Regions from separate parts of the Bradyrhizobium sp. MV1.5 genome, predicted to be linked through region 3. Evidence: predicted binding sites of a transcription regulator. Region 3 holds the regulator's gene; each other region holds the start of a gene.
The links. Region 3 encodes LexA, which represses DNA repair genes until DNA is damaged. Its sites were predicted from a motif close to TGTTCNNNNTGTGTTCNG; they were not measured.
Positions count from the first base shown of each region.

Region 1: AC0L2J_RS11200 (DUF3072 domain-containing protein) is a predicted target of LexA. The motif match lies at 5,797-5,814, and genes of this name have one in related genera.
Region 2: AC0L2J_RS10155 (ribonuclease T2 family protein) is a predicted target of LexA. The motif match lies at 5,052-5,069, and genes of this name have one in related genera.

Region 1 is NZ_JBVVPL010000009.1:11,848-19,293, forward strand. It holds gene cbbX (CbbX protein) at 1-654, shown strand, start outside; gene rpe (ribulose-phosphate 3-epimerase) at 651-1,388, shown strand; gene AC0L2J_RS11175 (hypothetical protein) at 1,617-1,829, shown strand; gene AC0L2J_RS11180 (universal stress protein) at 1,945-2,781, opposite strand; gene AC0L2J_RS11185 (Do family serine endopeptidase) at 2,987-4,525, shown strand; gene AC0L2J_RS11190 (hypothetical protein) at 4,790-5,152, shown strand; gene AC0L2J_RS11195 (DUF6496 domain-containing protein) at 5,159-5,461, opposite strand; gene AC0L2J_RS11200 (DUF3072 domain-containing protein) at 5,548-5,760, opposite strand; gene AC0L2J_RS11205 (hypothetical protein) at 5,876-6,097, shown strand; gene AC0L2J_RS11210 (hypothetical protein) at 6,116-6,307, shown strand; gene AC0L2J_RS11215 (hypothetical protein) at 6,441-6,638, shown strand; gene AC0L2J_RS11220 (type 1 glutamine amidotransferase domain-containing protein) at 6,712-7,272, shown strand; gene AC0L2J_RS11225 (hypothetical protein) at 7,342-7,446, opposite strand, start outside.
Region 2 is NZ_JBVVPL010000008.1:21,513-28,958, reverse strand. It holds gene AC0L2J_RS10190 (branched-chain amino acid aminotransferase) at 1-366, opposite strand, end outside; gene AC0L2J_RS10185 (MarR family winged helix-turn-helix transcriptional regulator) at 707-1,246, shown strand; gene AC0L2J_RS10180 (response regulator) at 1,243-1,974, shown strand; gene AC0L2J_RS10175 (ATP-binding protein) at 1,992-3,380, shown strand; gene AC0L2J_RS10170 (DUF3617 domain-containing protein) at 3,485-4,015, opposite strand; gene AC0L2J_RS10165 (hypothetical protein) at 4,060-4,353, opposite strand; gene AC0L2J_RS10160 (hypothetical protein) at 4,536-5,000, shown strand; gene AC0L2J_RS10155 (ribonuclease T2 family protein) at 5,116-5,808, shown strand; gene AC0L2J_RS10150 (23S rRNA (adenine(2030)-N(6))-methyltransferase RlmJ) at 5,861-6,721, shown strand; gene AC0L2J_RS10145 (cold-shock protein) at 6,971-7,186, shown strand; gene AC0L2J_RS10140 (outer membrane protein) at 7,255-7,446, opposite strand, start outside.
Region 3 is NZ_JBVVPL010000027.1:41,964-49,409, forward strand. It holds gene AC0L2J_RS23485 (alpha-hydroxy acid oxidase) at 187-1,320, shown strand; gene AC0L2J_RS23490 (HAD family hydrolase) at 1,329-1,961, shown strand; gene AC0L2J_RS23495 (molybdopterin molybdotransferase MoeA) at 2,544-3,755, shown strand; gene lexA (transcriptional repressor LexA) at 3,932-4,633, shown strand; gene AC0L2J_RS23505 (hypothetical protein) at 5,040-5,474, shown strand; gene AC0L2J_RS23510 (ComEC/Rec2 family competence protein) at 5,613-7,446, opposite strand, start outside.

The DNA.
Region 1 (7,446 bases), on a different contig from region 3:
AAGATCCTGCACGGCCTCGGTTTCGTGCGGCGCGGGCAGGTGATCTCGGTGACGCGCGACGATCTCGTCGGCCAGTATATCGGCCACACCGCGCCGAAGACCAAGGAGATCCTGAAAAAGGCGATGGGCGGCGTGCTGTTCATCGACGAAGCCTATTATCTGCACCGTCCCGACAACGAGCGCGACTACGGCCAGGAGGCGATCGAGATTCTGCTCCAGGTGATGGAGAACCAGCGCGAGGACCTCGTCGTGATCCTTGCCGGTTATGGCGAGCGGATGACGAGCTTCTTTGCGTCAAACCCCGGCTTCCGCTCGCGCATCGCGCATCACATCGACTTTCCGGACTATGCGGAAGCCGAGCTGCTCGTCATCGCCGAGCTGATGCTGAAGGAACGGGGTTATCGCCTCTCGGCGGCGGCGCGTGAGGCGCTCGAGAAATACATCGCGCTGCGTCGGACCCAGCCGTTCTTCTCCAATGCGCGCTCGATCCGCAACGCCGTCGACCGCATCCGCCTGCGGCAGGCCGATCGCCTGGTATCCGATCTCGATCGTGTGCTCGAGATCGCCGACCTCGAAACGATCGATCCCATGGACGTCCTGGCGAGCCGCGTCTTCAGCGGCGGTGCGGACGCGCAGAGGAGTGCGAAGCCATGACGAGAGAAATCCTCATCGCGCCGTCGATCCTGGCCGCGGATTTCGCGCGCCTCGGCGAGGAGATTGCGGCGATCGACGCGGCGGGCGCCGACTGGATTCATTGCGACGTCATGGACGGGCATTTCGTCCCGAACATCAGTTATGGCGCCGACGTCATCAAAGCGATCCGGCCGCTGACGAAGAAAATGTTCGACGTGCATCTCATGATCGCGCCGGCCGATCCCTATCTCGAAGCGTTCGCGAAGGCCGGCGCGGATGTCATCACGGTGCATGCCGAAGCCGGTCCGCATCTCGATCGCTCGCTCCAGGCCATCCGCGCGCTCGGCAAGAAAGCCGGTGTCAGCCTGTGTCCCGCCACTCCCGAAAGCGCGATCGAGTATGTGCTCGATCGTCTCGACCTCGTCCTGGTGATGACGGTCAATCCGGGCTTTGGCGGCCAGTCGTTCCTCGAGTCCCAGCTCGAGAAGATCGGGCGGATTCGAAGCATGATCGGCGACCGGCCGATCCGGCTCGAGGTTGACGGCGGCATCACGCGCGATAATGCAGCGGTCGTGACCGCTGCGGGCGCCGATACGCTTGTGGCGGGGTCAGCCGTATTTCGCGGCAGGGGCAACGCGGACTATGCCGGCAATATCGCGGCCATCCGCGCTGCTGCCGAGGCCGGCAGGGTTCCGAACCGGCAACATAGTTCGGCGCAGACGATCCGAGCCGGTGAGCCCGCGCTGATCCGGTAGACTACGGGAGACAGGCGGAGCGAGCCGGTACCCGAATGGCTGTGCCAGGGTCTGCCGCTTTCCACCGGGCATATTGAGTCCGCGCTGATTGGAACTTTCGCCCCAACACGCGTTTGCCTAGAATCAAGCGGGCCAAGCGCGCGGCGGGCGCAGCAAATCTTTTGCACAACCGCCATCGCCCTGACGCAAATAAGGCCAATAAGCTCTGTGAATGCGAGGGAGGGTCTCATGGATAACGTACGTCGCTACCGCGCGCTAGCGTCCCTCTGTCGTCAGCAGGCCGCCTACCGGCCGCTCCAGAGCTGGGAACTGCTCGGCCAGGCCGAACATTTCGAATATCTCGCCGAAGTCGAACTCAAGGCGCATTTCGACGCGTGCAATGCGCCACATGACGAGGACGGCGTCGAGGCCACGGCGTGGGAGAGACCCGCCGCGGCGTGACGGTCCAAATTGTTCGAATATGACCTGAACTTGCCGACGCCGGCACCGCTCAAGGAGGCGGTTGTCAGCCCGAACGACAAGGCTTGCGACCGGCCCGACCTGGATCAGCCCTCGATTAATGCGACATCAGCGTCGGGACGGTCATGGCTTCCAGCATGGCGCGGGTGACGCCGCCGAGGAACCGCTCCTGCAAACGGGAATGGCCGTAGCCGCCCATGACCAGAAGATTGAGGCTCTCATCGGCTGCCAGCGACAGCATGGTCGGCTGAATGTCAGAGCGCGCGGCCGACAGGTTGACCGTGCGGGTCGACAGTCCGCGCCGGCCGAGATGCCTTGCCAGATTGCGCGTCGAGACTTCGTCGGGAACCGTATCTGTTTCGTTGATCGCAATGATCACGATCTCCTCGGCGCGGGCCAGGAATGGTGCGGCGTCGCGCATGGCGCGCGCTGCGAGGCGGCTGCCATCCCAGCAGATGCCGATCCGTTTCGCCTTGAACGCTCCATGGAAGGTGTAGGGCAGGAAAAGCACCGGGCCGCCCGCCTGGAACAGGATCTCGCGGGGCACATCGTTGTCGAGTGATCCCTGCGCCGGATCCGGCTGGAGCACGATGCTGAGATCGTGCAGCCGCGCCATCTCGCCGAGCAAGCCGACCGCATCCCCCGGCATCTCTCCGAGCGGGTGGCATGTGTAGGAAATGCCGGCGTTCATCGCTTCGCTCTTGAACACCGCGAGCGCCGCCTCGGCGCGCTGCACTGCGCTTTCGCGCTCCATCTCGAACACAGCCGCCACGGCAGCGCCGCCCTCCATCACGTAGGCCGCGCTGGTTGCCACATAACCCACCGCGACTGCGTCCAGATGGGCGTTGAGGCCGGCCGCGAGCGAGATCGAGCCGTCGATCGCCGGGCGCATCGGGCGCTCGGTAGGGATGTGGACGAGAATGTCTTTGTACATGACGCGCCTCCGATGGACATCATCCGGTGGCTGCAGTCTTCCACGCTGCCCGGGGCCCGCGTTGAGCTGCATCAAATGTGCAGCCCTCGTTTTTTGTCGCCGGCCCCGGCCACTTTGCCAAGATTTAATGACGTGGACGGGACGCTGTAAGGTGGCAACCCCCATGTTGGGTGCAAGGCGACTTACCCAACATGGACATATCGACATGAGCGATCACGTCAATTCCGACACCACAACGTCCCGCAAGATCCTGAGACCGCGCCGGCTCGCGCTGCTCGGCACCGTCGCCGCGCTTGGCCTGGCCGTGCTGGCGACTGCCCCCGGCTCTTCGCCGTTCAGCGCGACCTCCTTCATTGCGCCCGCCCAGGCCGCAGAGACCGCCGCGACACCGCCGGGCTTCGGCGACCTCGTCAGCAAGGTCAAACCCGCCGTCATCTCGGTGCGGGTCAGGATCGACCAGGACAACGACAAGAGCGCGATGCTGCAACAGAACCGGATGGATTCAGACGAAGCATCGCCCTTCGATCAATTCTCACGGCAATTCGGCTTCCCCGGCCCGGGTGGCATGGAGGGCATGCCGCGCCACCGCCGGCAGATGATCACGGGTGAGGGCTCGGGCTTCTTCATCTCCGCCGACGGCTATGCCGTGACCAACAACCACGTCGTCGATCACGCCGAGTCTGTGCAAGTGACGATGGACGACGGCACGACCTACAGCGCGAAAGTGGTCGGCACCGATCCGAAGACCGATCTCGCGCTGATCAAGGTCGAAGGCAAGAAGGATTTTCCGTTCGTCAAATTCTCCGACCAGAAGCCGCGCATCGGCGACTGGGTGGTCGCGGTCGGCAATCCCTTCGGCCTCGGCGGCACCGTGACCGCCGGCATCGTCTCGGCCAGCGGCCGCGACATCGGCAACGGCCCCTATGACGACTTCATCCAGATCGACGCGCCGATCAACAAGGGCAATTCCGGCGGCCCGGCCTTCGACATGAACGGCAACGTGATCGGTGTGAACACTGCGATCTTCTCGCCCTCCGGCGGCTCGGTCGGCATCGGCTTCGACATTCCGGCCTCGACCGCAAAGCTCGTCGTCGCACAGTTGAAGGACAAGGGCGCGGTCACGCGCGGCTGGCTCGGCGTGCAGGTGCAGCCGGTGACGTCGGATATCGCCGACAGCCTCGGCCTCAAGGAGGCGCGCGGCGCGATCGTCGACAATCCGCAGGACGGCAGCCCGGCGGCGAAGGCGGGCATCGAGGCGGGCGACGTCATCACCGCCGTCAACGGCACCGCGATCAAGGATTCCCGCGATCTCGCCCGCACCATCGCCACCCTGGCGCCGGGCACGTCCGTGAAGCTCGATGTCGTCCACAAGGGCGACAGCAAGACGGTGACACTGGCGCTTGGCGAGTTGCCGAACGAGCGGCAGGCCAGAGCCGACGAGGGCAAGTCGCAGCCAGATGCCGGCATGCCGCCGCGTCTCGGGCTCAGCCTGGCTCCGGCCGGCGACGTGCAGGGCGCCGGCCAGAAGGGCGTCGTCGTCACTGAAGTCGATCCGCAAGGTCCGGCCGCGCAGCGCGGCATCCAGACCGGCGACGTCATCCTCAATGTGGGCGGCAAGGCCGTCGCCAATATCGGCGATGTCCGTTCCGAGCTGGCGCAGGCGAAATCGTCCGGCAAGCGCAGCGTGCTGCTGCAGGTCAGAAGCGCGCAGGCGACCCGGTTCGTGGCGGTGCCGCTCGCATAGGGCGAACGTCGATCGGCGCAACTCCAAAGGCGGCCTTTGGGCCGCCTTTCCTGTTCGCCTTCAGGATTTCCGCAGATCGCCGATAACATTCTCGTTAACGGCAGGGAGGATGACCCGGTTCGTCCGAAAAAGCCGTGTTCGCTCATCACAATTGCAGATCTCGTACGGACTCGGCGGCAATGACGCTGCCGACGATTGCAAGCGTGGAACTTCGAACTTGCCGCCGCTGAGCCGGCCGGCAATTCGTATTTGATCGGTGCCGACATGGATCGATTGAAGCTCTCGCTGAGGACTGCGCTGCTCGTGGCGCCATTCGTGCTGTGGGGTGGAAACGCTCTCGGGCGTGACGATGGACGCTACGCGGACTCACCCCTCAAGCCGTGGTTCGACGGCCTGCGCAGCCATCTCGGTCCGTGCTGCTCGGATGCGGATGGGTTTGCCGTCGCCGATCCCGACTGGGACTCGCACAATGGACATTATCGCGTGCGGCTCGACGGCGAATGGGTCGAGGTGCCGGACGAAGCGGTGATCACCGAGCCGAACCGGGCCGGCCGCACCATGGTGTGGCCGGTGAAGACCGCGTTCGGCGTTTCGATCCGCTGCTTCATGCCGGGCAGCATGATCTGACAGAGGTCAGCGCGACCGTTTGGAGGATTTGCGCTTCGACGTTTTCTTCGAAGTCTTCTTGGTTTTCCTGGATGTCTTCTTGGACGTCTTCTTGGACGTCTTCCGCTTCGCGGCTTTCTTCGGGACCTTCTTGCCCTTCTTGCGCGCTTTCGACAGGCCGATCGCGATCGCCTGCTTGCGGCTCTTCACGCGTCCGCCTCGACCGCCCGGTCCGCTTTTCGCGGTACCCTTCTTGTAGCGCTTCATCTCGCTTTCGACATCACTGCCGGAGCTGCGCGAGTAGCGGCGCTTCTTTGCCTTGCGTGCCATGCATGTTCTCCCTTGGCAGGGGAAAACCATCCGGGACAGGCATGGTTCCGAAGCGCGCAGGCAACGTCGGGGATACGCGAGCTGGCCTAGAACGAATCCGCCAGCTCGATCTCGGCTTCCAGCGCCTGAATGCGCCGCGCTGCCTCGCTGGAGGACAGATCCCGCGCATATTGCGCGGGTTGATACGCCTCTTCGCTCAGCCGTTTCAGCCGGAGGCCCTGCGCGCGCGTCATCTGCTCGGTGAGGAACGTCTTGGCGGTGAGGAAGGCCTTGGCGTCGTATTTACCTTGAACCTGCATGTCGCTGCTCCCTTCTGAAATCGTGACTTGACTATATGTTCTTATTTTGTTCTAACAAGCCATGGACAACAGAATTAATGAAATTCGACGTAAAATCAGCGCCTTGAGGCTGGAAATGGCCGATATTGAGGTGTCCGTCCGCGAACTCGTCGAGCGCGATCGCGACTGCACAGAGAAGGCCCTGGCGCAGATGGATCTGCGCCGGAAAATCAATCTGCTGATCGGCGAATGGAAGGCTGCAGGTGGCGGCGATGTCCTGCCGAATGTCCGCGATAGGATGCGCCTTCGTTCCGCGAAGACATCAGGTAGTCCTCTGCGCGTGATCGCGCGCCGCTGAGAGCTTTGGGAGCGCACGGTGGAGGAAGACCCGGATGCGTACCGGATTCTAAAGCTGCGCGCCGAGATTCTCGAACTGGGCTCTGCCATCCGGCAGCTGCAACGCGAGGGGCTCGACGCCGCCGCCGCCCAGCTCTTGATCGCGCGCAAGCGTGCACGACTCGATCATCTGGTGAAGGCAGATCCTGCAGCGCGCCTTAACGTCACCTGAGGCCCGACGCAGCTAAGCGAGTTCGTCACGTCAAGGCAGGTAGATCAGGGCACCTTCGGCGCGCCGGCCCAGCAATAGAACGCCCGAGATCAAGCGGCCGAGGCCGGCCGGCAGATATTAGAACGAGCCACCCATGGCGATCAGCCACGCGCCTCTGATCGCGATGATGATGCCGCAGATGAGCATGATTGCGCCGAGCAGCGGCGCCGCCCGGCGCGAGAGCAATGACCGGACGTTCGTCATTCGCCACCTCGATGGATTGAATGCGGTTCAACCGATCTTTTCGGCGAACCTTCCTGTGGCCGACATAAACTGCCGCACATCCGCGTGAGGCCGGCAATCGCGCGGAACGGAAGCCGGCTCGACCGATTGACCGGGCTCCTCTCACATCAACGGAGTGTTCCATGGAGCTTCAGGGTAAGACGATCGCGATCTTGGCCACGCACGGCTTTGAACAATCGGAACTGGAAGTGCCGCGCGACCGCTTGAAACAGGCAGGCGCGACGGTCCATGTGGTCTCGCTTGCACCCGGCGAGATCAAGGGCTGGGACATGAAGGATTGGGGTCGGCCCGTGAAGGTCGACAAGACGCTCGATCAGGTATCGAGCAGCGACTACGATGCGATCGTTCTGCCGGGTGGGCAGATTAATCCTGACCTCCTACGGGTCGAGCCGAAAGCTTTGAGCTTCGTCAAGGACATCTTCAACGCGAAGAAGGTCGTTGCGGCAGTCTGCCATGCGCCTTGGCTCCTGATTGAGACAGGCATCGCCAGGGGCCGCAAGATGACCTCATACAAATCGATCAAGACCGATGTCATCAATGCCGGCGCGGCATGGGAAGACTCGCAGGTGGTTGCTGACCAGGGCGTCATCACCTCGCGCAACCCCGGCGATCTCGAAGCCTTCAGCGCCAAAATCATCGAAGAAGTGAAGGAAGGCCGGCACCTTCAACGCAGCGCAGCGTGAAGTCAGCGACTCCCGGACGGAAAAGCCCCGCGTTGTTCGCGGGGCTTTTGTCTGCCATGTCGGCGTAGATTACTTGGTGTTGCTCATGCCGCCTTTGTTGTTCGTCATGGTGCCGCCCTGGTCGGAGCCGGGACCGGAGCCGCCCTGACCGGAGGGATCAGGCCCCTTGGAGGA
Region 2 (7,446 bases), on a different contig from region 3:
CTCGACCGCCTCGATGAAGACGTCTTCAGGGAGCTGCGCCATCGCCATGCGGTCGGCCGAGTCCTTGAAGCGCCGTGCATTGGCGTCGGGGCGAAACAGGTTCACGCCGCCGTCATCGCGCTTGTAGGCCTTGAGGCCTTCAAAGATTTCCTGGGCGTAGTGCAGGACGGCGCCGGCCGGATCGAGCTGGAAATTGGTGCGCGCCTCGACACGCGCCTCGTACCAGCCGCCCTTGGCCTGGTTGTAGCGGACCACTGCCATGTGGTCGGTGAAGACCCGCCCGAAACCGGGGTCAACCAGCTTGGCGACCCGATCCTTCTCGGGGGTCGGATTGGATGCGGGCTGGATGTCGAATTTCATGCTCATGTCCTTGCCTCCCGCTGCCGGTGGCGGCGCCGTTCTGGCACCCGCCTGCCCTGATTTGGGCCCGGCTGGCTCGATTGGTTTCTGGCCGGACCGCCGCCAGCCTTGTTACGGCCGGTTTCCGTGGCCAGCATGTCACCGAGGACATGCTTTTGCGGAAGACGGAAGTCCAGTATGTTTTGCCGAAATGCCGTTCGACAATCGCACGGTAGATCTGCTCCGGCCGTCTCCGCCTGTCCGGCCCACTGCGGCCGCCGTGCTTCGATGCCCCACCCGACGCGAAACGATCTAAAATTTCGTACGGGCTGATCGTTTTGTAACATTGAACCCAAGATACGTCAATATGCCTGACATAAATTTCGCGACTCCTTCTCAAGACGCTGCCGGGCCGCGGCCGGCCGCAGACGACGGAGGCAATTTGCGCTGGGATATCATCGAACTGCTGTTCTTCGCCTATCGCGATTTCGTCGGCGATCCCGACCAGGAGCTGGAGGCGTTCGGCTTCGGCCGGGCCCATCACCGCGTCATGCACTTTGTCTATCGTTATCCCGGCCTCAAGGTCGCCGACCTCCTCGACGTCCTGCGCATCACCAAGCAATCGCTCGGCCGGGTACTCAAGCAGCTCCTGGACGAGGGCTATATCGTGCAGAAGACCGGCGACAATGATCGCCGCCAACGCCTGCTGTTTGCGACACCGAAGGGCGAGGCGCTGGTGCAGAAGCTCGCCGGCCTCCAGACCACGCGCATCACCAAGGCGCTTGCCGAGATGGCGCCGCAGGATGCCGAGACCGTCAAGCGCTTCCTGCGCGCGATGATCGACCGCGACGATCCGGACAAGGTGCTGGAGACGATCTTTGCCACCGTCAATCAAGACAAGGAGTGACCGTGCCGCTCGCTGCCACGCTCGCACGCCCGCCGGCACGTCCCGCCGACGATGCCCCGCATCTCCTCCTGGTCGATGACGACCGCCGTATCCGCGATCTGCTCTCGCGCTTCCTTGCCGGCGAAGGCTATCGCGTCTCGACCGCCGCCAGCGCCAGCGACGCCCGTTCCAAGCTTTTGGGCCTGAACTTCGACCTCTTGATCCTGGATGTCATGATGCCCGGCGAGACCGGCTTCGATCTCGCCCGTTTCATCCGCACCTCGTCCTCAGTGCCGATCGTGATGCTGACGGCGCGGCACGAAGCCGAGGCGCGCATCGAGGGCCTGCAGATCGGCGCCGACGATTACGTCGCAAAGCCGTTCGAGCCGCGCGAGCTTGCGCTGCGCATCAACAACATCCTCAAGCGCGCCGCGCCGCCGCCACAGGCCGCTGCGGTGGAGAAGATCGCGTTTGGCCCGTACATTTATCACCTCGAGCGCGGTGAACTGCGCCAGGGCGAAGACGTCATTCACCTGACCGACCGCGAGCGCGAGATGCTGCGGATTCTGTCGGAGACACCGGGCGAGACCGTGCCGCGCAGCGCGCTGACCGGCAATGGCAGCGTCAACGAGCGCGCCGTCGACGTGCAGATCAACCGCCTGCGGCGCAAGATCGAGACCGATCCCGCCAATCCGCTATTCCTCCAGGCCGTGCGCGGCATCGGCTACCGGCTGGTAGCCTCGCCATAAAGAGTGAAGCGCCACCGATGAGCACGATCGATACCGGCCTGACGCTTTTGAAGAGCGCCGCCGGCCGCGTCTCCGCCGCCAATGGCTGGATGGGCAACGCGTTCAAGGGCTGGATGCCGACCGGCCTCTACGCGCGTGCGCTGCTGATCATGATCGTGCCGATGGTGATCCTGCAATCGGTCGTCGCCTTCGTGTTCATGGAGCGGCACTGGAACACGGTGACACGGCGCCTGTCGGCCGCCGTAGTGCAGGACATCGCCGCGCTGATCGATGTCTACAAGGGCTATCCGCAAGACAAGGATCGTGACCAGATCCGCCGCATCGCGCAGCAGCGCCTCGGCCTCGTCGTCGATTTCCTCCCGGCCGGCGACATGCCGCCGCCGGGACCAAAGCCGTTCTTCTCGCTGCTCGACCAGACGCTGTCGGTGCAGCTCGGCCGCCAGATCGGGCGCTCCTTCTGGATCGACACGGTCGGCCGCTCCAACCTCGTCGAGATCCGGATCCAGCTCGACGACGCCGTGATGCGCGTGTTCGCGCAGCGCAGCGCCGCCTATGCCTCGAACTCGGAGATCTTCCTGTTCTGGATGGTCGGAACGTCCTCGATCCTGCTGATCGTCGCGGTGCTATTCCTGCGCAACCAGATCAAGCCGATCCTGCGACTTGCCGACGCCGCCGAAAGTTTTGGCAAGGGCCGGGAGGCGCCGAATTTCCGCCCGCGCGGCGCGCGCGAGGTGCGGCGCGCGTCGGTCGCCTTCCTCGAAATGAAATCGCGCATCGAGCGGACGATGGAGCAGCGCACCGCGATGCTCGCCGGCGTCAGCCACGATCTGCGCACGATCCTGACGCGGTTCAAGCTCGAGCTGGCGCTGATCGGCGACAGCCCCGAGATGGAGGGCATGCGCAAGGACGTCGACGAGATGTCGATGATGCTCGAGGACTACCTCGCGTTTGCCCGCGGCGATTCCGGCGAGCAGTCGCAGCCAACCGACATGGCGCAGGCGCTCGAGGAGCTGCGCAGCGACGCCGAGCGCCACGGCCACATTGCGACCGTCGCGTTCAACGGACTGCCCGTGGTCACGGTGAAGCCGGCCTCGTTCAAGCGCTGCCTCGCCAACCTCGTCACCAACGCCGCTCGCTATGGCAAGAGCATCGCCATCACCGGCCAGCGCGATCACCGTTATTTGACAGTGACGGTCGACGACGACGGGCCGGGCATTCCCGCCCATCTGCGTGAAGAGGTTTTCAAGCCGTTCCTGCGGCTGGACAACGCCCGCAACCAGGACGAAGGCGGCACCGGCCTCGGCCTCGCGATCGCCCGCGACATCGCCCGTTCGCATGGCGGCGACATCACGCTTGGCGACAGCCCGATGGGGGGATTAAGGGCGAGCGTGCGGATACCGGTGTAGCTGATGTAGCCCGGATGGAGCGAAGCGCAATCCGGGATTCCTTCTTCGCGATCGACGCACCGGTCCCGGATTTCGCTTCGCTCCATCCGGGCTACGATCTCACCCTATTTCGGCAACAGCGCCTTGAGCTTGTCCATGTCGCGTACGTTCATCTTGAAGCCGCCGGGCATCACGATATCGCCGGGCTTCTGGTCCGGCTTGCAGGCCCCCAGCCATTTCGCTTCGAGCTGCATGCTCGTGTCGCGGCCTGCCGTGCCGGCGGCGCCGCCTTGCGCGTGCGACGACGTCTTCACCGTATAGGCCGAATTGAAATCGCCGGTGATCTCAGCATGCGAGGTCGTGCTGATGCCGGCGACATTGCATTCGGAATCGCTGACATAGCCGGTTGCGGTCTTCTTGATGTCCTGCTTGGCGCAGATCTGCTTGGCCATCGGGGAGACGTTGTTGTTCATCTCCTTGTCGACGGTCTCGTCGGTGCAGTGCTGCATGGTCATCTCGGGCACCGGCGTGCCGGTCCTGATCATCTTCAATTCCCACAGGCCCGCCTTGCGCACCGGCAGGTCGTCAGCCCGGGCGCTGCCTGCCGACAAGACGAGGCAAAGGGCGGAGCCGAGCAAAGCGAGTTTGCGCGTCATGTGGGAAGCTCCCGGCTGCGAGATAGCGGCGTTGCGAAAGCGCCTCAGTAGAGCGTGCGGATCGGCTGGTCGGCGGCGCCATAGGGCACCCAGCGGCAGGAGAACGAGATGTAGCCGCCCTCATAGGCCTGCATCGCCAGGAATTTGGCGACCTTGCCATAGCGCGCACAGTGATCGACCGCGACCTGCCGCGCATCGACCTGGGTTGCCATTGAATAGGCGATGATGCCGCCGGTGTCGTTGCCCTTGAACGGAGGCACCGGAAGGAGATCGGCGCGCGCCGACTGGCTCGCCAACATACCCAGGGCAAGTAGGCCCGCGGCCGCAATGATTCGCATTCCCGTCACTCCGATTGGTTGGTGGCAGTTTACGGTGCCGGCGCGGCGGTGGAAAGAACGGAAGACCCCTCTAACGCAGCATTGCGGTCAACTCGTCGGCAAGTGTTGCAGCGCTGCACTTGACCTCCCCCGGCCTTCGCGGCACCGTCCGACCCTCGCAGATCATGCTGTCTGGATTGCCCATGCGCGCCTCGACCTTCCTGAAATCGCTCCGCTTTGCCGCCGTGCTCGGCCTTCTGTTCGGGGCGCTGTCGCTCGGCGAGGCCAGGGCCGCCAATCCGCTGGAGCTGAATTTCTGGCTGAGCGGGCCGCGCTATGACGGCAACGTCTCCGAATGCGACAGGGCGCTGCCGACGATCGCCTCCCAGTTCTGGGAGAAGGAAAGCTCGTTCTGGAATTCCTCGTTGAAGATCACCGGCTTCTCCGCGGTTCACGAGACTGCGTTCCGGCCCTGGGCGTCCGACAACATTCCCCGCCGCTATTGCACCGGCGAAGCCATGCTCACCGATGGCAAGCTGCGCAAGGTGCATTTCTCGATCGTCGAGGATGGCGGCTTCGCCGGCTACGGCCAGGGCGTCGAATGGTGCGTGGTCGGGCTCGACCGCAACTGGGCCTACAACCCGGCCTGCCGCGCCGCCAAGCAATAATTGCTCTGATCCGGACCGATCAGGCGGCCGACCGACGGTCGCCCCGCATTTTGTTCTTGAAATGTTCTTATCGCCTGCTAGGCTCGTCTGCACAGTCTAGTTGAGGGGCGTCGCCATGTTTCATTCCAGATTGCATTCGTTCTCCCGCCTGATGATCTCGCTGACGCTTGCGGCCGGGCTGGCTGTATTGGCCGGTGGCGCCAAGGCCCAGGACAAGCGGCAGAACACGCCCGGCGAATTCGATTTTTATGTGCTGTCGCTGTCGTGGTCGCCCTCCTTCTGCGAAGAGGCGGCGGAGCGCGGCGGCCGCTCGCAGATCCAGTGCAGCGGACGGCCCTACGCCTTCGTGGTGCATGGTCTGTGGCCGCAATATGAGAACGGTTTCCCGGAATATTGCCAGCGGCCGTCGCCGCGGCTGAACCGCAGCATCGTTTCCTCCATGCTCGATCTGATGCCGGCGCCGGGTCTGATCTTCAACGAATGGGACAAGCACGGCACCTGCTCGGGGCTCGCCGACCGCAGCTATTTCGAGACGATCCGGAAGGCACGCGCCGCGATCAAGATTCCGGCCGAATATCTCGATCTGTCGCAGGCCAAGACCGTGGCGCCGGCGGAGGTGGAGGAAGCCTTCATCAAGGCCAATCCGGGCCTCAGCAATGCCGCCGTCTCGATCACCTGCAACCGGACGCGGCTATCGGAAGTCCGCATCTGCCTCAGCAAGGACCTGCAATTCCGCGCCTGCGAGGAGATCGACCGCCGCGCCTGCCGCCGCGACCAGGTGACGATGCCGCCGATCCGGGGTGGCTAGCCCAGGCGTCGTGCCTCTTTGCTCGGGCCGTCACGTGGCGTAGTGCTCTTGCATGAATTACCGCCACGCCTTTCATGCCGGCAGCTTCGCCGATGTCATCAAACACATCGTGCTGGCGCGCATCATCACCTATCTCCAGGACAAGCCGGGCGCGTTCCGCGTCATCGACACCCATGCCGGCGCCGGCCTTTACGATCTCGAAAGCGATGAGGCGCGCCGCGGCGGCGAGTGGCTGACGGGCATTGCGCGGCTGATGCAGGCGCGGCTGTCGAATGACGCCATGGCGCTCACCAAGCCCTATCTCGACATCGTCCGCGCCTTCAATCCGAAAGGCGAGCTCAAGGCCTATCCGGGCTCGCCGCTGATCGCGCGCGGCCTGCTGAGGCCGCAGGACCGCCTCTTGCTCTGCGAGCTCGAGCCGAAGGCGCGCAAGGCGCTGATCGGCGTGCTGCGCCGCGACGAACAGGCCCGCGTGGTCGACCTCGACGGCTGGATGGCGCTGCCGGCTTTCGTGCCGCCGAAGGAACGGCGTGGGCTCGTGCTGATCGACCCGCCGTTCGAGGCCAAGGACGAGTTCGAAAAGCTCGGCGAGGCCTTCTCGGCGGCTTTCGCGAAATGGCCGACCGGTATCTATGTAATCTGGTATCCCGCCAAGAGCCGGCGCGCCACCGACGCGCTGGTGCAATCAGTGGCGCGGCTCGCAGCCGCAGCAAAGCCGCCGGGAAAATGCCTGCGCCTAGAATTCAGCGTGGCGCCGCAGGCCGACGGCGCAACTCTCACCTCCACCGGGCTCTTGATCGTCAATCCTCCTTACACGCTGCAGGGCGAGCTCAAGACGATCCTGCCCGAGCTGGAAATGCCGCTCGGCCAGGGTGGTGCTGCCAGATTCCGATTAGAAGTGCCGAGACCGTAACACTCCGGCATCTTGGGAAAAATATGCAGGAGCGGTAGTCAATCTGCAGAGAACCGTATTATGCTGTTGCAGTGACTGGCTTTACGTTCCGCTTCCGCGAATGGTTGCGGCGGAGTGAAGGCCTAAGAAAGATCCAGTCGGACCGAATGGTCTGCCCAAGGATGGCCAGCTCCCGGGCTTCGTAAGGCCCGGTCATGTCGTGACGTGCGTCTGCGTCACGACGGAGGAGCAATGAGGGGGAGTTTCCCGATGGCCATGACGGGAACGGTCAAGTTTTTCAACGGTGAGCGCGGCTACGGATTCATCAAACCGGACGACGGGGGCCGCGACGTCTTCGTGCATATTACTGCTGTGGAGCGGGCCGGACTGAAGGACCTCGCCGAAGGACAGCGCATTACTTTCGAAGTCGAACCGGACAAGAAGGGCAAGGGGCCGAAGGCGGTCGATTTGGTCATCCTTCCCTAGCGCGCCTGGCGAAAAAAATCCCGGCCGCAAGCGGCCGGGAGGTTGGTCCGGTATTTTCTTCTTAGCTATCAGAAGCGATAGTTCACGCCTGCGCGCACAACGCTGGCGCTATAGCCGTTTGACACGCCCGTAATCGCGAACTGGCTCGTCGACAGATCGATATAGAGATATTCGAGCTTGGCGCTCCAGTTCGGCGCGAACCCGACTTCCGCGCCGGCACCGATGGTCCAGCCGGCGCTGGTGTGCGACTCGGTCCAGCC
Region 3 (7,446 bases):
GCGGGTACACCGTAAAAATCGCTTCGTCCGGACCTAAACTTTCGGCAACGTTGCAGGACCCGGTTCGTGCGCAGCGGGGGTCGGCCGGCCGGCCCACGCCTCGCAGCCATGCCATTTTAGGATGGTTTTGGCGCCCCGGACGGGTTAGGCGATGAGGGAAGGCTTCAAATTCTCGGGAGGATAACAATGAACGAAGCACCCCGCATCCAACCGGACAGGAACGTCGAGCTAGGCGCAAGCACCGAGCCGTTCCAGAATCTGCATGAATTCATCCGGAAAGCCCGCGCCAACCTCAACCAGAATGCCTGGGATTATATCGTCGGCGCGGCCGAGACCGAGACCACGATGCGTCGCAACCGCATGGCGCTGGACGAGATCGCCTTCCGCCCGCGCGTGCTGCGCGATGTCCGCAAGGTTACAGGCTCGGCCGAGCAGTTCGGCCGGAAGATGCGGCTGCCGGTGGTCCTCGCCCCCGTCGGCGCGCTCGAGATCTTCGATCCGGATGGTGCGGCGAGCGTGGCACGCGCCTGCGGCACTTTCGGTGCGGCGCACATGCTCAGTTCCGTGTCCGAGCCCGGCCTCGAGAAGACGGCCGAAGCTGCGCCCGACGCGCTTCGCCTCTACCAGCTCTATGTGCGGGGCGACGACGCCTTCGTCGCCGACGTCGTCAGCCGGGCCGAGAAGAACGCCTACGCCGCCTTCTGCCTGACCGTCGACACCGCCCATTACAGCCGTCGTGAACGTGACATCGCCAAGCGCTACGTTCGCGAGAGCCGGCTGCGCGCCACCGGCGGCGATTACCAGAAGGGTCTGGAGTGGCGGACGGTGAAGATGATCAAGGACAAGTTCAAGATCCCGCTGATCCTCAAGGGCATCGCGACGCCAGAGGACGCGCTGATCGCGATCGATCACGGCGTCGAATGGATCTACGTCTCCAACCATGGCGGCCGTCAACTCGATCACGGTCGCGGCGCCATGCACGTGCTGCCGGAGATCGTTGACGCCGTGAACGGCCGCGCCAAGATCATGGTCGATGGCGGCATCTGTCGCGGCACCGACATCGTCAAGGCGATCGCGGCGGGCGCCGACGTCGTCGGCATCGGCCGGCTGCAATGCTGGGCGCTGGCGGCGGCCGGCGAAGCCGGCGTGGCGCGCATGCTGGAGCTGCTCGAAGATGAAGTGCTGCGCTGCCTCGGCCTCTTGGGTGCGACCTCGTTCGCCGAGGTCAACAAATCCTGCCTGCACCAGGCGACCGCAACCAATGCGCCGAGTGTGTTCAGCGCGTTTCCGCTGTTCGACCACGAGCCGTATCGATACTGAGCGAAAGGATGCAGGTGAAATCGCTCTCTCCCGGAGCTGCGGATGCGCTCCTGTTCGATCTCGGCCGCGTGGTGCTCGATATCGATTTTTCCAAGGCGATCGCCTGCTGGGCGGGACATGCCGGCTGCAAGCCCGACGCCATCGTCGCGCGTTATGTGCGGGACAGCGAAGCCTATCGGTTGCACGAGATGGGGAAGATCAGCGATGAGGATTATTTCGCCTCATTGCGAGCCTCGCTCGGAATTGGCATTTCGGATGCGCAGTTCCTGGAAGGCTGGAACGCGATCTTCGCCGGTGAAATGCCTGAGATCTCCGAGCTGCTGCCGCGGGCAGCGAAGCAGATGCCGCTTTACGCTTTCTCCAACACCAACCGGCCGCACGTGGACCATTTCTCGAGGGAGTATGCCGACCTCCTCGGCCATTTCCGAGAGCTGTATTTGTCGTCCAGCATCGGCCTGCGCAAACCGGATGCGGAAGCCTTCGACCACGTCGTTGCGGCGATCGGCGTGCCCGCCGGGCGCATCGTGTTCTTCGATGATCTTGCTGAAAACATCGAGGGAGCGCGGGCGCGCGGCTTGACGGCGGTGCATGTGACCTCGCCGCGTGACGTCGGGAACGCGTTGAAGGCATTGGGCATCTGACGACGATCCGTCGGCGCGAAGCCCATGGAAGGTGCGCCCGACGGAACTAATTCGAAAGATTTTGGAACCAATCACTTTGTGCATTTTTATACAGAGTTCCCGGAACAGAATACCGTCTTCAGGAGTCTACAGCCCGTTGGGACTTCTACGAACGGGTGCATCACCGTGTTGGGCAAAAACTACCTCACTAGGCAGGCCTCTCTTCTCCTTGAATTCGCCAGGACAACTTCAGACTCGGACCTTTCCGCCAAGCTCGTGAGCAAGGCCGCCGACCTGAAATCCCAGGCCGATCCGCTGCCAGACAAAGACCAGGGGCCGAAGGCGCCCGACGTAACTCCCGGGCGGGCAGGGAGCTGATCAGTGGCGCTCGTCGTTCTCCTCTTGTCATGATTTTCGTCGCTTCCATGACCACTCTCCTGCCGATCCGTCACCTCGTGCCCCGACGCGCTTAATGCCGCCTTCCGGAACAATGTGAAGCGGCGGGACGACTGCGCCCGCTGAGCCGTTTTTGCCTCCGCGCCCGCGCTCGGCTAGAAGACTTGCGGAACATTCGCCCGAACGTGCCGAGCAGGAGTTTTCGCCGTGGCCTTGATGCCGGTTTCCGATGCGCTTGCCGCGGTGCTGGCGGGTGCAGAGCCGCTGCCGGAAGACATGATTTCCCTCGACGAGGCCTACCATCGCGTGCTCGCGCGTGACGTCGCCGCGCGACGCACGCAGCCGCCGCAGGCGATGTCCGCGATGGACGGCTACGCGGTGCGCGCGGCCGATGCCGCGACGATCGATTCGGAGCTCACCGTCATCGGCGAAGTCGCGGCGGGCCGGCCGTTCGCGGGGACGGTCGGCGCCGGCGAGGCCGTGCGGATCTTCACCGGCGGCGTCGTTCCCGCTGGCGCGGACGCCGTCGTGATCCAGGAGGACACGGTCGCCGCCGGCAAGCGTATCACGATCAAGGAAGCCGCGGTCGCCGGACGGCACATCCGCCGCGCCGGCGTCGATTTCCGCGAAGGCGACGTGCTCCTGCGCAAGGGAAGCCGTCTCACCGAGCGCGACCTCGCGCTCGCCGCCGGGATGAAACATCCGCACCTTGCCGTTTTCAGGCGACCGAAGGTCGCGATTCTCGCCACCGGCGACGAGCTGGTGATGCCGGGCACCACGCCCGGCCACGGCCAGATCGTCTATTCCAACGGCTACGCCCTGCACGCGCTCGCCCGCAGCGAAGGCGCCGAGACCATCGACCTCGGGATTGCCGCCGACACGCTGGAGGCGACCACCGCCGGCATCCGCCGCGCCCGCGAGAGCGGCGCCGACATCCTGATCACGACCGGCGGCGCATCGGTCGGCGACCACGATCTGGTCCAGCAGGCGCTGCGGGACGAAGGCATCGCGATGGCGTTCTGGAAGATCGCGATGCGGCCAGGCAAGCCGATGATGCACGGACGACTCGGCGCAATGGGTGTGATCGGCCTGCCGGGCAATCCCGTGTCGTCCTACGTGTGCGCTTTCCTGTTCATGGTGCCGCTGATTCGCGCCCTGTCGGGCCGTTCGGTGATTCACCATCGCCGTGAACGCGCCGTGCTCGGCCGCGACGTCGGCGCCAACGACCAGCGCGAGGACTATCTGCGGGCGCATCTGGAGGAGCGTGACGATGGCACACGCGTCGTTCTTCCCGTCAATCATCAGGACTCTTCGCTGCTTGCGAATCTCGCTGCAGCGCAGGTACTTCTCGTACGCGCACCATTCGCGCCGAAGGCCGAGACCGGCACGGCTTGCGAAGTGTTGCGGCTCCCCGTCTGAGCGCCTCGGCAACGCGCGTTCCGCGAAGTTTGCCCTGTTCACGGTAAATTAAGCAGTTGCGGAACATGTATCGAACATATAGTGTCCGTTCATGATTTGTTTCGAGCATGTAGCGGCTTATGGCCGAATTCAGCGTCTCGGAATCGGACGACATCAACCGGGGGACTTTGGTCGAGATGTTAACGCGCAAACAATACGAGCTTCTGCGGTTCATCAGTGAACGTCTGAAGGAAAGCGGCGTACCGCCCTCCTTCGACGAGATGAAGGATGCGCTCGACCTGCGCTCGAAGTCGGGCATCCATCGCCTGATCACGGCGCTCGAGGAGCGTGGCTTCATCCGACGCCTGCCCAACCGCGCCCGCGCGATTGAAGTCATCAAGCTGCCGGAGCTCCAGGCGGCCGCCGGCAGCCGCCGCGGCTTCACGCCGAGCGTCATCGAGGGCAATCTCGGCAAGGTGCGTGCGGGCTCCAGCCTGCCCGCTGACGAGGGCGAACGTCCCGTGGCGGTGCCGGTGATGGGCCGCATCGCGGCCGGCACGCCGATCGAGGCATTGCAGACCCGCAGCCATACCATCAGCGTACCGCCTGACATGCTCGGCTCGGGCGAGCATTACGCGCTCGAAGTACGCGGTGATTCCATGGTCGAGGCCGGCATCCTCGACGGCGACATGGCGCTGATCCAGCGCAACGAGAGCGCTGATACCGGCGACATCGTGGTGGCGCTGATCGACGACGAGGAGGCGACGCTGAAGCGCTTCCGCCGTCGCGGCGCCTCGATCGCGCTCGAGCCCGCCAACGCAGCCTATGAGGTCCGCATCCTGCCGCCCGACCGGGTGAAGATTCAGGGCAAGCTGATCGGGCTTTACCGGAAGTACTGATACCGGGAGTACTTGATGCGGGAGTGCTTCATACGGGAAGTACTACATGCCGGCCATCGCCGGTCAGAGATTGGAGCGGATCATCGTCCGCTCCGGCTGGATAGTCTTTCTGGTTCTGCACAGACTATCCGGCCCTTTGTCCGGCACTCGCTCCTCGCGACGCCCAGGAAACAGCACCGCTTCGCGGCTCGAATGTTCGCGGAAACAGCGGCTAGCACGCGCCTCCCAAATGCATCGCAGCGTGCTTTGTTCCTATTGAATTCGGGAAAGATAATGTGATCGCGGCTCGCTGAGACCAGCCGCAGATTTGCCCACAACCAAGCAGAGCGTTCGTGCTTCAACTCTGATAGAGGCCTGCGCCTCGATTGAGAGACGCGGGTTGCTATCCCAGCATGAGGAGCACCCGATGTGTGACTACAGCCTGCATGCCGTCGCGTCGCGCCCCGCCGAAGTCGGCGAGACGATTGTCACGACAAGCTTCCGCGGCACCTCGACGCGCGGCTTCGCCTCCGCAGCCGATCCGTCTGTTGCGGTCTGCCTGCTGCCGGGAACGGAGCTGGCCTTCGCCGACGACGTCCGCTACGACAATCGCTGGATCTGGACGCGCACCATCAACTCCCGCGTGGGCAAGTTCGGCAAGATCGATCCGCACGTTCCCGACCGCCATCATGACGCGATCGAATTCCCCGACGGCAAATACGTGCTGGTGACGCAGCTCGTCGAAGGCCAGCGAGCGACCGTGCTGCAACTGCCGGTGACTCAGTCGGTCACCGAGCGCGAGAACAAGGCGCAAATCATCGCCGACAGGCAGCCGACCGTCACGCACCTGCCGATCGGCTGACACAGCCGCCCTCCGGCTACGAGGTCGGAGGTCAGGATTGAATCGCCATCGCCGGCCGTGGCCGGCGAGAAGGTGTGGTTTGCGCCCGGCGAATCCGAGCGGATGCGCCACCCCACTGCATTGCTCCGCACCATCAGATCAATCGTCGGCCTGCAAGTCCGTCTCCGCGGGCGTTGCGTCCTTGATGCGGGACGCGGTCGCCTTCGGCGCAAGGCTGCCGTCGAAATCACCCTCGCCAGCGCCGGCCGGCAACCAGGGGCGGCTCGTGCCTCTCGCCCTCACCGCCTGAACCACAAATCCGTCACCGCGCTGCGCCAGCGCCAGCGCGCTCTGGCTGGCGAGCCGCTGCCGATCGACCACCATCGCCGCGCAATCGGACGGCGCGGGACGTGTCGTCACCACCAGCGCGGCCCGACTGCAATCGTCCACGAGAGCGTCGACGCGCAGTGCCAGCGCGACCAGCCTCCCGTCGGCCAGTGGCGTCACGCAGCCGGATTCGTCACAGGACACGCCATCGGCCAGCGAGGCTCTGCCGGCATCGCGCGGATCGGCGTCGGCAGCGAGCCATTCCTTGAGCAGAAAGCTGTCCTTGTTGGTCCTGATCAGGTGCAGATATCCGTCCCTGCCCCGCACCGCGACGCTCGCGCCATCCCCGGCAATCAGGACGTCGGGCTGCCGCGCCGACAGTCCCCAGAGGATCGCTGCCAGCAGCACCAGGGCGCCGGACCAGCGCAGCGGCGTGCGCAACAAGCCCAGCACGATGATTCCCAGGCTCGCCGCGATCAGCGGCGCGATCCCGAACGCCGGGATGCGGCCGACCGCGCCGGGCAAGGCCGCGACCCAGCGGGAGACCGCGACCATCCACTCGATGCCGATCCCCATCAGCCACCAGAACACGCTGTCCAGCCCGAACGGCGCAGCAAGCAGCCCCAACAGTCCCGCCGGCATCACCAGCGCCGAGACCACGGGCATCGCGCCGAGATTGGCGAGCACGCCGAACGGCGTGACACGGTGGAAATGGAACGCGGCATAGGGCGTAGTCGCAAGTCCCGCAATCAGCGAGGCCATGAACAGCATCGCGATCTCGCGCCCACCCCACATCGCAATGCGCGCGGTCGCCGAATGGTCCGGCGAGGCAAACAAATTCGGCATGCCGATCTGCACCAGCGCCACCAGCCCCAGCGTTGCCGCAAACGACATCTGAAAACTCGGATGCACCAGCGCTTCCGGCGCGACCGTCAGCACGATCAGCGCGGCGACAGCGAGCGTGCGGAAGGTGATGGCACGGCGATCGACCATCACCGCGATCAGCACCACCGCCGTCATGAAGAACGACCTTTGCGTGGCGACCTCCGCGCCCGACAGCAACAGGTAGAACGCAGCGCCGACCAGCGCCGCGGCGGCCGACCATTTCTTGATGGCGAAGCCGGCCGCCAGTCCCGGAACCAAAGCGAGCAGCGCGCGCACCGCGAAGAACACGACACCGGCCACGACGGCCATGTGATAACCGGAGATCGAGAGCACGTGGCCGAGACCGGAGATGAACATCGCATCGTTGACGGGCGTGGTGATCGCATCGCGTCGCCCGGTGAGCAGCGCAGTCGCGATCGCCCGGTTGTCGCCGTCGAGCGTCGCCCGGATGCGGGCATCGATCGCATCGCGCAAGCCTTGCATGAAGGCCGCATAACGCAGCCGCAAGCCGGCGGTCTCAGGGGGCGCCGCCACCGTGATTGCGCCCATTGCGAAGCCGGAGGCGCCGATGCCCTGGAAGAACATGTCGCGCGAAAAGTCGTAACTGCCGGGCCGCACCGGTGCGAGCGGCGGCATCAGCCGCGCCTTGAGCTGAACGAAGCTGCCGACCTCCGGCGCGGTGCCCTTACGGACCGACAGGCGCACGCGCTCGAGCCTGACGTCGCTGCGCTGCGCCTCCATCGCGGTGACGCGCAGCACAAAACGATCTGTACGCTCGCGA